2 regions of the Rhizobium sp. SVR5-2C genome follow, and region 1 is predicted to be linked to the other one. Evidence: predicted binding sites of a transcription regulator. Region 1 holds the regulator's gene; the other holds the start of a gene.

Region 1 (4,208 bases):
CAATGCGCTCCTCGGGCCTCTGCCTGTTTTTTATGCTTGCGGCGCTCGCCGTGACGAATCGCAACCGTGAGGTGCTGCGCGCTGTCCTGACGGCGCTTGCGCTCATCCTTTGCGGCATATTGGCCGCGCAATTCGAGACGCGGCGCGCGGCAACGCTGATGCTCGATTCCGCCGTGACCACGACGCTGACCGGCCGGGTCGAGCGGCGGGAAGGCGATGGCCGCGGCGGATGGCGTTACGTTCTATCTGTCCGGGCCACGGAGCAGCCGTTGTTGAAGCGGCCGCCGGCGCGGGTTACCGTCGTTGCACGAGGGCGGAAAGCCGAGTTCGAGACCGGCACCTGGCTGAAGGGCAGGGCGCGATTGACGCCCCCGGCCGGGCCAGCGCTCCCGGGCTTGAACGACTTTGCCGTCAAGACCTATTTTGACGGCATCGGCGCCAACGGCTTTTTCTATGGTGCGCCAGTGCCGGTGCCACCGGGGCAGGAGGACGCTCGAAATTTCGGCGAAAATTGGCTGGAATGGCTCTATCGCCTGCGCAGCAGTATTGGCGATCGCATAAGGTCGATCCTGCCCGGTGACACCGGTGCTTTTGCCGCCGCGCTGGTGACGGACGAGCGCCGGGCAATTTCCAGCGAGACGACAGAGGCACTCCGTCAGTCCGGTCTTGCCCATATCATCGCAATCTCCGGGCTCAACATGGCGCTGTCGGCGGGTATTTTCTTTGTCGGATTCCGTTCGATACTCAGCCTCTTTCCGGGTGTCGCTCAGGCCTATCCGACGAAAAAGATTGCGGCGGCGGGTGCTCTGGCGGCGGTGACGGCCTACTTCTTGATCTCAGGTTTTGCCGTTTCGGCCGAACGCGCCTTCATCATGATGGCAATCATGCTGGTTGCAGTCTTCTTCGACCGGCCCTCCATCAGCCTCCGCAATGTCGCGCTTTCGGCACTCCTCATCATCTCAATCTCGCCCTCCGAAATCATGGGTCCGAGCTTTCAGATGTCCTTTGCCGCCACTCTGGCGCTGGTCGCGGGATATGCGCTTTGGAAGGAGCGGCCGATGCGCGAAAGCCCTTTTTCAAAAATGCGATCGCTTCGGCTGTTGGTTTCCGTTTCCGGTTTTCTCGGCGGAATCCTGCTCACATCCGTCATCGGCGGCTTTTCGACAGCATTGTTCTCGATCGAGCATTTCCACCGGCTGACGGCCTACGGTCTGCCGGCCAACCTCGCGGCCATGCCGATCATTTCCTTCGTCATCATGCCTGCAGGCCTGCTTGCCATGCTGCTGATGCCCTTCGGGCTAGACGTGCTGCCGTGGAAGGTGGTGGGTTTCGGTCTCGATCTCGTAATCGCGGTTGCCAAGACGGTGTCGTCCTGGGGCGGCGACATCGGCGTGGGCAGGCTGCCCGGCTGGTATTTTCCGGCAGCGGTCGCCGGCTTCCTGCTGCTCACGCTGCTGCGCACCCGGCTTAGGCATATGGGAACAGCGATCATCGCCGGTTCAACGCTTGCCGTTGCGCTCATGCCCGGTAGAGCCGCGCCAGATGTCGTGATTGCCGAAGATGGAAGTCTTGTTGCAATCGTCAGGCAATCCGCTCTCGCCTCCAACCGCGAACGCCCGCCGGATTTCATTTTCGACCAGTGGAAACGAGCGCTGGTTATCGATGACCACCGGCCGCCAAAATTGCTTGATACCGCCTCGGCCCCGCCTTCGGCAAAAGACGGGGAGAGATTGAGGCTTTCTCCGACGCAACAGGAAGAAGCAAGAGATGCGATGCGGAACGCCGCTTCGGCAGGCCATTTCACCTGCGTCAAAAAAGCCTGGTGCACGGCAGAGCTCGAGAACGGCTCCATCCTCGCAGTGATCGAAAATGCGGCCTATTTCGGCCCGGCTTGCGACACAGCGGATATCGTCGTGACGCCGGTCAAGCTGCGGTCCGGCACCTGCCGATCCGGAGCAATGCTGTTTACCGGCGAAACCCTGAGGAAAACCGGCGCCGTCGAGTTACGCTTTGGAAACGGCGCCGCAGACGTCACAACCGCTTTCGAAACACTCGACCGCCCCTGGAGCCGGCACCGCGCCTATGATTGGCGCAGTGGCACATTTGCCGGGGATGCGTTGCCGGTTAGTGATAGCGGCGAATGAGGCCGACGAGCTTGCCTTGAACCTTGACGCGGTCCGGCCCGAAGATACGTGTCTCATATGCCGGGTTTGCGGCTTCAAGCGCGATCGAGGCTCCCTTGCGGCGGAACCGCTTGAGGGTCGCTTCCTCGTCATCGACCAGTGCGACAACGATGTCGCCGGGGTTTGCGGTATTTGAATTGCGGATAATGACCGTATCGCCGTCGAAGATGCCGGCGTCGATCATCGAATCGCCCTTGACCTCAAGTGCGTAGTGCTCGCCCGACCCCAGCATATCGGCGGGGACGGTGATGTCGTGGGTATTGTTCTGGATTGCCGAGATCGGCACGCCGGCCGCGATGCGGCCCATGACGGGAACGGAAACAGCACTGTTGTTGTCTTCGTTCGCCGGCTTCGGCGGGGCTGCTACCGGCTGCGGTTTGCCGAGGCTACCCTCGATGACGCTTGGCGAAAAGCCGCGGCGCGGCTGAATGCTCGGGCTGTAGGCCTCCGGAAGCTTGATCACCTCAAGTGCGCGAGCCCGGTTCGGTAGGCGACGAATGAAACCACGCTCCTCAAGCGCCGTAATCAGGCGGTGGATGCCGGATTTGGAGGCGAGATCCAGCGCATCCTTCATTTCGTCGAAGGATGGCGGGACGCCGGATTCTTTCATCCGCTCATGAATAAAGAGGAGAAGCTCCTGTTGTTTGCGCGTCAGCATCGAAGTTTAACCCCAGATTCGTGAAACAAAGCCAGAACAGACACTATATGTTCCATATGTGTTCCGCAAGTACCTAAATTTCGGTAAAACTTTTTCTGAAGTGCATTCATTTTGGGACTTTTTGTTTGCCGGGTCACCGCTTGCAGCTTGCATCGGGGGAACAGGCCGCGCAAATCTGGAGCACTGGAAAAATGGAGACGCGCCCGATGCCTCATCCACTGGATCACCTTGTCCTACCGGTCACGGACATCGACCTGGCGCGCGAGCGGCTGGGAAGGCTGGGATTTACCATTGCGCCAGAGGGCGGCCACCCGTTCGGAACGGAGAACGCTTGCATCTTCTTTGCCGACAAGACCTATCTCGAGCCGCTTGGTATCGAGAATGCGAAGAAATGTGAAACATCCGTGCGCGGGGGCAATGTTTTTGTGGCGCGCGACCAGGCTTTTCGCTTCCGGTGCGGCAATGACGGGTTTTCTGCGGTCGCTTTTAGCACAGAGGATGCGGACGCCGATCATTCTGCCTTCATGAATGCCAGGCAGAGCGGCGGCGACATGCTGGAGTTTTCGCGTCCGATCGAAATGCCGGATGGCTCGCAATCGACCGGCGCCTTCAAGCTCGCTTTTGCGGCCGATCTCAGGGCGCCGGATTTCTTTCTCTTTGCCTGCCAGCGCATCAATGCCTTTCCCGCCAACCATGACGCGCTGGAAAAACACGAAAATGGCGTAGCCGGTATTCGGGAGGTCGTGCTAAGCGCGCCGGAGCCAGAAGCGTTTGGCTCTTTCGTCCAACTGGCGGCGTCCGGGGCAAAGGTAGAGAGCACCAGTTTCGGCCTCGCAGTCACAACTCCCAACGTCAAAATCAGTCTGCTGTCTCAGGAGGGGATGGAAGCCTATTTCGATGTCGCACAGCCGTTGGCCGACAAGGGGCTCCGCGGCAGCGCCATCGTTTTCCGCACCCGAGATATTACCGTGACAGAGGCCCTTCTGGCTGCTAACGGGATGACCTATACACGCATCAGCAACAGAGTTCTGGTGAAGCCTGCGCCCGGCCAGGGTGCAATCTTCGCCTTTGAGGAGACCCCATGAGCAATACCAACTCCGAAGTCGCAGTCGGCGAAGGCGCCGGGCGCGTTGTGTTTTCCAACAGCGGCCGGCTGTCGCTGATTGCCGGTCCCTGCCAGATGGAAAGCCGCGAGCACGCCTTCATGGTCGCCGGCGTTTTGAGCGAACTCTGCAAGAAGCTCGGCATCGGCCTCGTTTACAAGTCGTCCTTCGACAAGGCGAACCGCACGTCGCTTTCCGCCCAGCGCGGCATCGGGCTTGAAACGTCGCTGGAAGTCTTCGCCGATCTGAAAAAGGAGTTCGGTT
Region 2 (4,208 bases), on a different contig from region 1:
GGTTCGCGCCCGCGCTCGGCATCGACCCAGGCGGCAATCTCGTGCTCAAGGCGCGCGACATGTTGCGGCAAGCGGCACTTGCGCAGGGCGACCATGCGCCACCGGTTCATATCCATCTTGAAAAGAACCTGCCGATCGCCTCCGGCATCGGCGGCGGTTCAGCGGATGCCGCGGCGGCACTGCGTGGTCTCCTGCGGCTGTGGAGCATCCGTCTGCCTGGCGACATTTTGTCGGCGATTGCTGTCAAACTCGGGGCCGATGTTCCCATGTGCCTGACGAGCCGGCCGCTGATTGCGCGCGGGATCGGCGAAAAGATCGAGGCCGTTGCTCTGCCGCCTTTTGCAATCGTGCTCGCCAATCCGCTGAAGGCGGTCTCGACGCCGGAGATTTTCCGACTGCTCACGGAGAAACACAACCCGCCGCTCGATCTTCGAACCGGCGACTGGCTGGCGACGATCGAGGCGAACCGGAACGATCTGGAGCCGCCGGTGCGCAAACTTGTCCCAGAGATCGAACAGGTCTCGACCTTGTTGAAGCAAGCAGGCGCGAAATTTGTCCGCATGTCCGGATCCGGCGCGACGTGCTTCGGCATCTTCGGCTCGATCGAAGCAGCCGAAGCTGCTGCGGCGAAGCTTCACAGCGAACGGCCGGACTGGTATTTCCAGGCAACGGAAACGCTTTCTGGAGACTGATGATGGCGGGTATCGACGAACAGCGGCCTTTCATCCCCGTCGGCATCGCGGTGCTGACCGTTTCGGACACGCGCACGCTGGCGAACGACAAGTCCGGCGACACGCTTGCCGCGCGGATCACCGAGGCCGGTCACAAGCTGATGGATCGCGCCATCGTGCCCGACGACAAGGCGGCCATCGCAGCCCAGGTCAACGCCTGGACGGAAACCGACGGCATCGACGTCGTCATCACCACCGGCGGTACCGGCTTTACCGGCCGGGACGTCACGCCAGAGGCGCTGGAGCCGCTTTTTGAAAAGCGCATGGATGGCTTTTCGGAAGTCTTCCACCGCATTTCCTATGACAAGATCGGCACATCGACGATCCAGTCCCGAGCAACGGCGGGTGTCGCCAAGTCGACCTTCATCTTCGTGCTTCCCGGCTCGCCGGGCGCCTGCAAGGATGCGTGGGACGGCATTTTGAAGGCTCAGCTCGACTACCGCCACATGCCCTGCAATTTCGTGGAGATCATGCCGCGGCTCGACGAGCACCTGAGGCGCGGGACGGCGAAGTAGAACGGCAGGGTTGTTGCCGCAGCGCCAAGGGTAACGGCCTGCGATGGCTATGTGTGCACGCTGGGTAGAGAGGGCATCGTTTGCCACTGCTCGCCCGACAACAAGAAGCAGCTGATGCCGTGATCGTCCGTGATGATCAGCGTCCAGGTGCCGCTCTCAGCAGCATAAACCTCAAGGACTGCGTTGTGGTTGATTTTGCCGACCGCCGTGAGCTTTTCGGAAAAGTTCCTATCCAGGAAATCGATGACCTCGGATCGGCCCGCGCAGGTACGCATCGTCTGCGCCGTTGCCGAATGCGGATGTGCGACCACCAATATTGTCGCGATGACGCCCAGCAGGCCGTGGAACATAGTGCGTAGCACGACGCACCTCCTTTCGCCGGAAACCCGGCAGAAGAGGAGACTTCCGCTGACCTGTTCTGCCGTCCGCCGGCATTCCATGGTCGACCGCCGCGCGGCTAACGCGTCGGCGGCACCATGGAAGAATTATAGCGCAAAATCGTATTGAGCGCCATGTTTGTGCGCCAGCTACTATCGCGCAGCGCGGGCAACCCAGGACGGAATCAGTTCGCTCGAAAGCTGGCGCAGCTTCTGCCCTTTGGCGAATTCCGAAAGATGCATTCCGCTTCTTGCGGTGGCGATCGCCTGCTTTTTCGGCAGGAGGAGCCCGAGTTCCAGCGGCGGTCGCGAACGGCCGACGCGCTCGAAGAACGGGCGCTTATAACCCCGAGAGGCGGTGAAGCGCGCCGGCCCCTTGTTGAGCGAGACATACTCGGCGATCTCGTCTATCCAGCCGGCTTGCGGTCTCGCACCAGGCTCCACGAAAAGCAACCATTCGCCGCGCGCCGCGCGCAATATATCCGTGATATCCCACTGCGAATGAAACCGGCACCCCGCTGCATCCGCCACCCCGGACGTGCCGTCGCGCGAGCCGTGATCAAGTACGACCACGTCGCTTACAAGCCCTTCGACCGCGCCGGCGACCAGCGCCGACAATGTCTGCGCCAGCTCGGGCTCCTGATCCTGGCACTCAAGAACAACCGTCAACATTGCCTATCTATAATGCGGTGCACAAATATTTGCCAGCACCACTTTTCCTCATTTTGTTCTTGCAATGTTCTCCTTTTGCCGATAGGAATTTAATCATCGAAAACGGAAGAAGGCAACGTCTTCGCCGCAGGAGAATCCGATGAACGAACAGTCCCTTGCAGGCCAGGCCGCGTTTGCGCCTGCCAATACGGCAGATATTGCCGAGGCGATGATTGCCTCGTCGGGCCTCCGTGTCGAGGTGGATCGACGCCGCGGCCGCGGGGCCGGATTGAATCCGAGCGGACGTTTCGAGCCGCTGCGCCGCGAGGCTTTCGATGATGGCTGGCAGACTCTTGAAGAGCTGCCGCCCTTCGAGACGGAAGTGCAGATCGAAAAGCCACGCACGGCGATTACACGTAACGAATCGCCGGATGTCCCGTTCGACCGCTCGATCAATCCCTACCGCGGCTGCGAGCATGGCTGCATCTATTGTTTCGCCCGGCCGACCCACGCCTATATGGGGCTTTCGGCAGGTCTCGATTTCGAAGCAAAGCTTTTTGCCAAGCCGGATGCGGCCAAGCTTCTGGAACGTGAGCTTGCCAAGCCGGGCTACAAGCCACGCGTGATCGCGATCGGAACCAATACCGATCCCTATCAGCCGATCGAGAAGGAATGGCGCATCATGCGCCAGATCCTCGAAGTGCTGAACAAGGCGAACCACCCGGTCTCGATCGTCACCAAGTCAGCGCTGATCCTGCGCGACATCGACATCCTGCAGGAGATGGCAGCGAAGGGTTTGGTGCGCGCCTCGCTCTCCGTGACGACGCTCGACCGGAAGCTTGCCCGCACAATGGAGCCGCGCGCTTCGACGCCCGGGCGGCGCCTGGAGGCGATCCGGGCCTTGACGGAGGCGGGTGTTCCGACTTCGGTGATGGCCGCACCGGTGATCCCGGCGCTGAACGATCACGAGCTGGAACGTATCCTCGACGCGGCGAAGGCCGCCGGCGCGCTGGAAGCAGGCTACGTGATCCTGCGCCTGCCGCTGGAGGTCGCTCCGCTTTTTCGCGACTGGCTCTTGCAGAATTATCCGGACCGCTACCGGCATGTGATGTCGCTGGTCCGCTCGATGCGCGGCGGCAAGGACTACGACGCCGAGTTCGGCAAGCGCATGAAAGGCGCCGGACCCTACGCCTGGCAGATCGCCCGCCGCTTCGAGATGGCGACGAAGAGGCTTGGTATGACGAGGCGCAGCATGCCGCTTCGCGACGATCTCTTCGTGCCGCCCGATGGCAGTGGCGTGCAACTGTCGCTCCTCTGAGAGGATACGGCATCGGATACGCGGCGCATGCGCTCGCGTGACGTGCGAAGCTGAGCGGCAAACAAGCCGTTTGAATTGGCAGCCGGGCAAGGCTGCAGGCAGTTAACAGTTACCCAGCAGGAGGCCGCCGCCCTCGGCCCCTGCCGCCGCGGCGGGTCCCCTGCCCTCCCGCGGCCCAAGCCCCCCGGTACGCCGCCCTGATCCGGGGGCTTGCAGGAAATCGGGTTGGCGTGCGAGATTCAGTCCATGAAAGCTCGCACGTCACCCGATTCTCCTCTGCTTTTCGAAGAGGTGCCGCTCGTTCCCGACTTCAAGTTGGAACTGAAGGCACGCAGGGCCGGCCACTGGCCGGTCGCAGGCGCCGACGAAGCAGGGCGCGGCCCCCTTGCCGGGCCGGTCGTTGCCGCCGCCGTCATTCTCAATCCGAAGCGCATCCCCGAAGGGCTGAATGATTCCAAGCAGCTTTCGGCGCAAAGGCGCGAAGAGCTCTTCGTACAGATCCTGGCAACGGCGACTGTTTCGATCGCATCGTCCAGTGCCACGCGGATAGACCTCACGGACATCCGCAAGGCAAGCCTCGATGCGATGCGCCGGGCGATCTGCGGCCTCGCGATCC

What was found. The regulator LexA, encoded in region 1, represses DNA repair genes until DNA is damaged. The targets are predictions, from matches to a motif close to TGTTCNNNNTGTGTTCNG.
Region 2: the regulator LexA is predicted to act here: its motif matches at 2,350-2,367, upstream of ACPYOI_RS17470 (PA0069 family radical SAM protein).

What each region holds. Positions count from the first base shown of each region.
Region 1 is NZ_JBNDHT010000009.1:59,432-63,639, forward strand. It holds gene ACPYOI_RS04545 (ComEC/Rec2 family competence protein) at 1-2,144, shown strand, start outside; gene lexA (transcriptional repressor LexA) at 2,125-2,841, opposite strand; gene ACPYOI_RS04555 (VOC family protein) at 3,048-3,926, shown strand; gene kdsA (3-deoxy-8-phosphooctulonate synthase) at 3,923-4,208, shown strand, end outside.
Region 2 is NZ_JBNDHT010000056.1:27,877-32,084, reverse strand. It holds gene ACPYOI_RS17490 (4-(cytidine 5'-diphospho)-2-C-methyl-D-erythritol kinase) at 1-692, shown strand, start outside; gene moaB (molybdenum cofactor biosynthesis protein B) at 695-1,246, shown strand; gene ACPYOI_RS17480 (hypothetical protein) at 1,294-1,596, opposite strand; gene ACPYOI_RS17475 (glycosyl transferase) at 1,777-2,295, opposite strand; gene ACPYOI_RS17470 (PA0069 family radical SAM protein) at 2,435-3,592, shown strand; gene ACPYOI_RS17465 (ribonuclease HII) at 3,839-4,208, shown strand, end outside.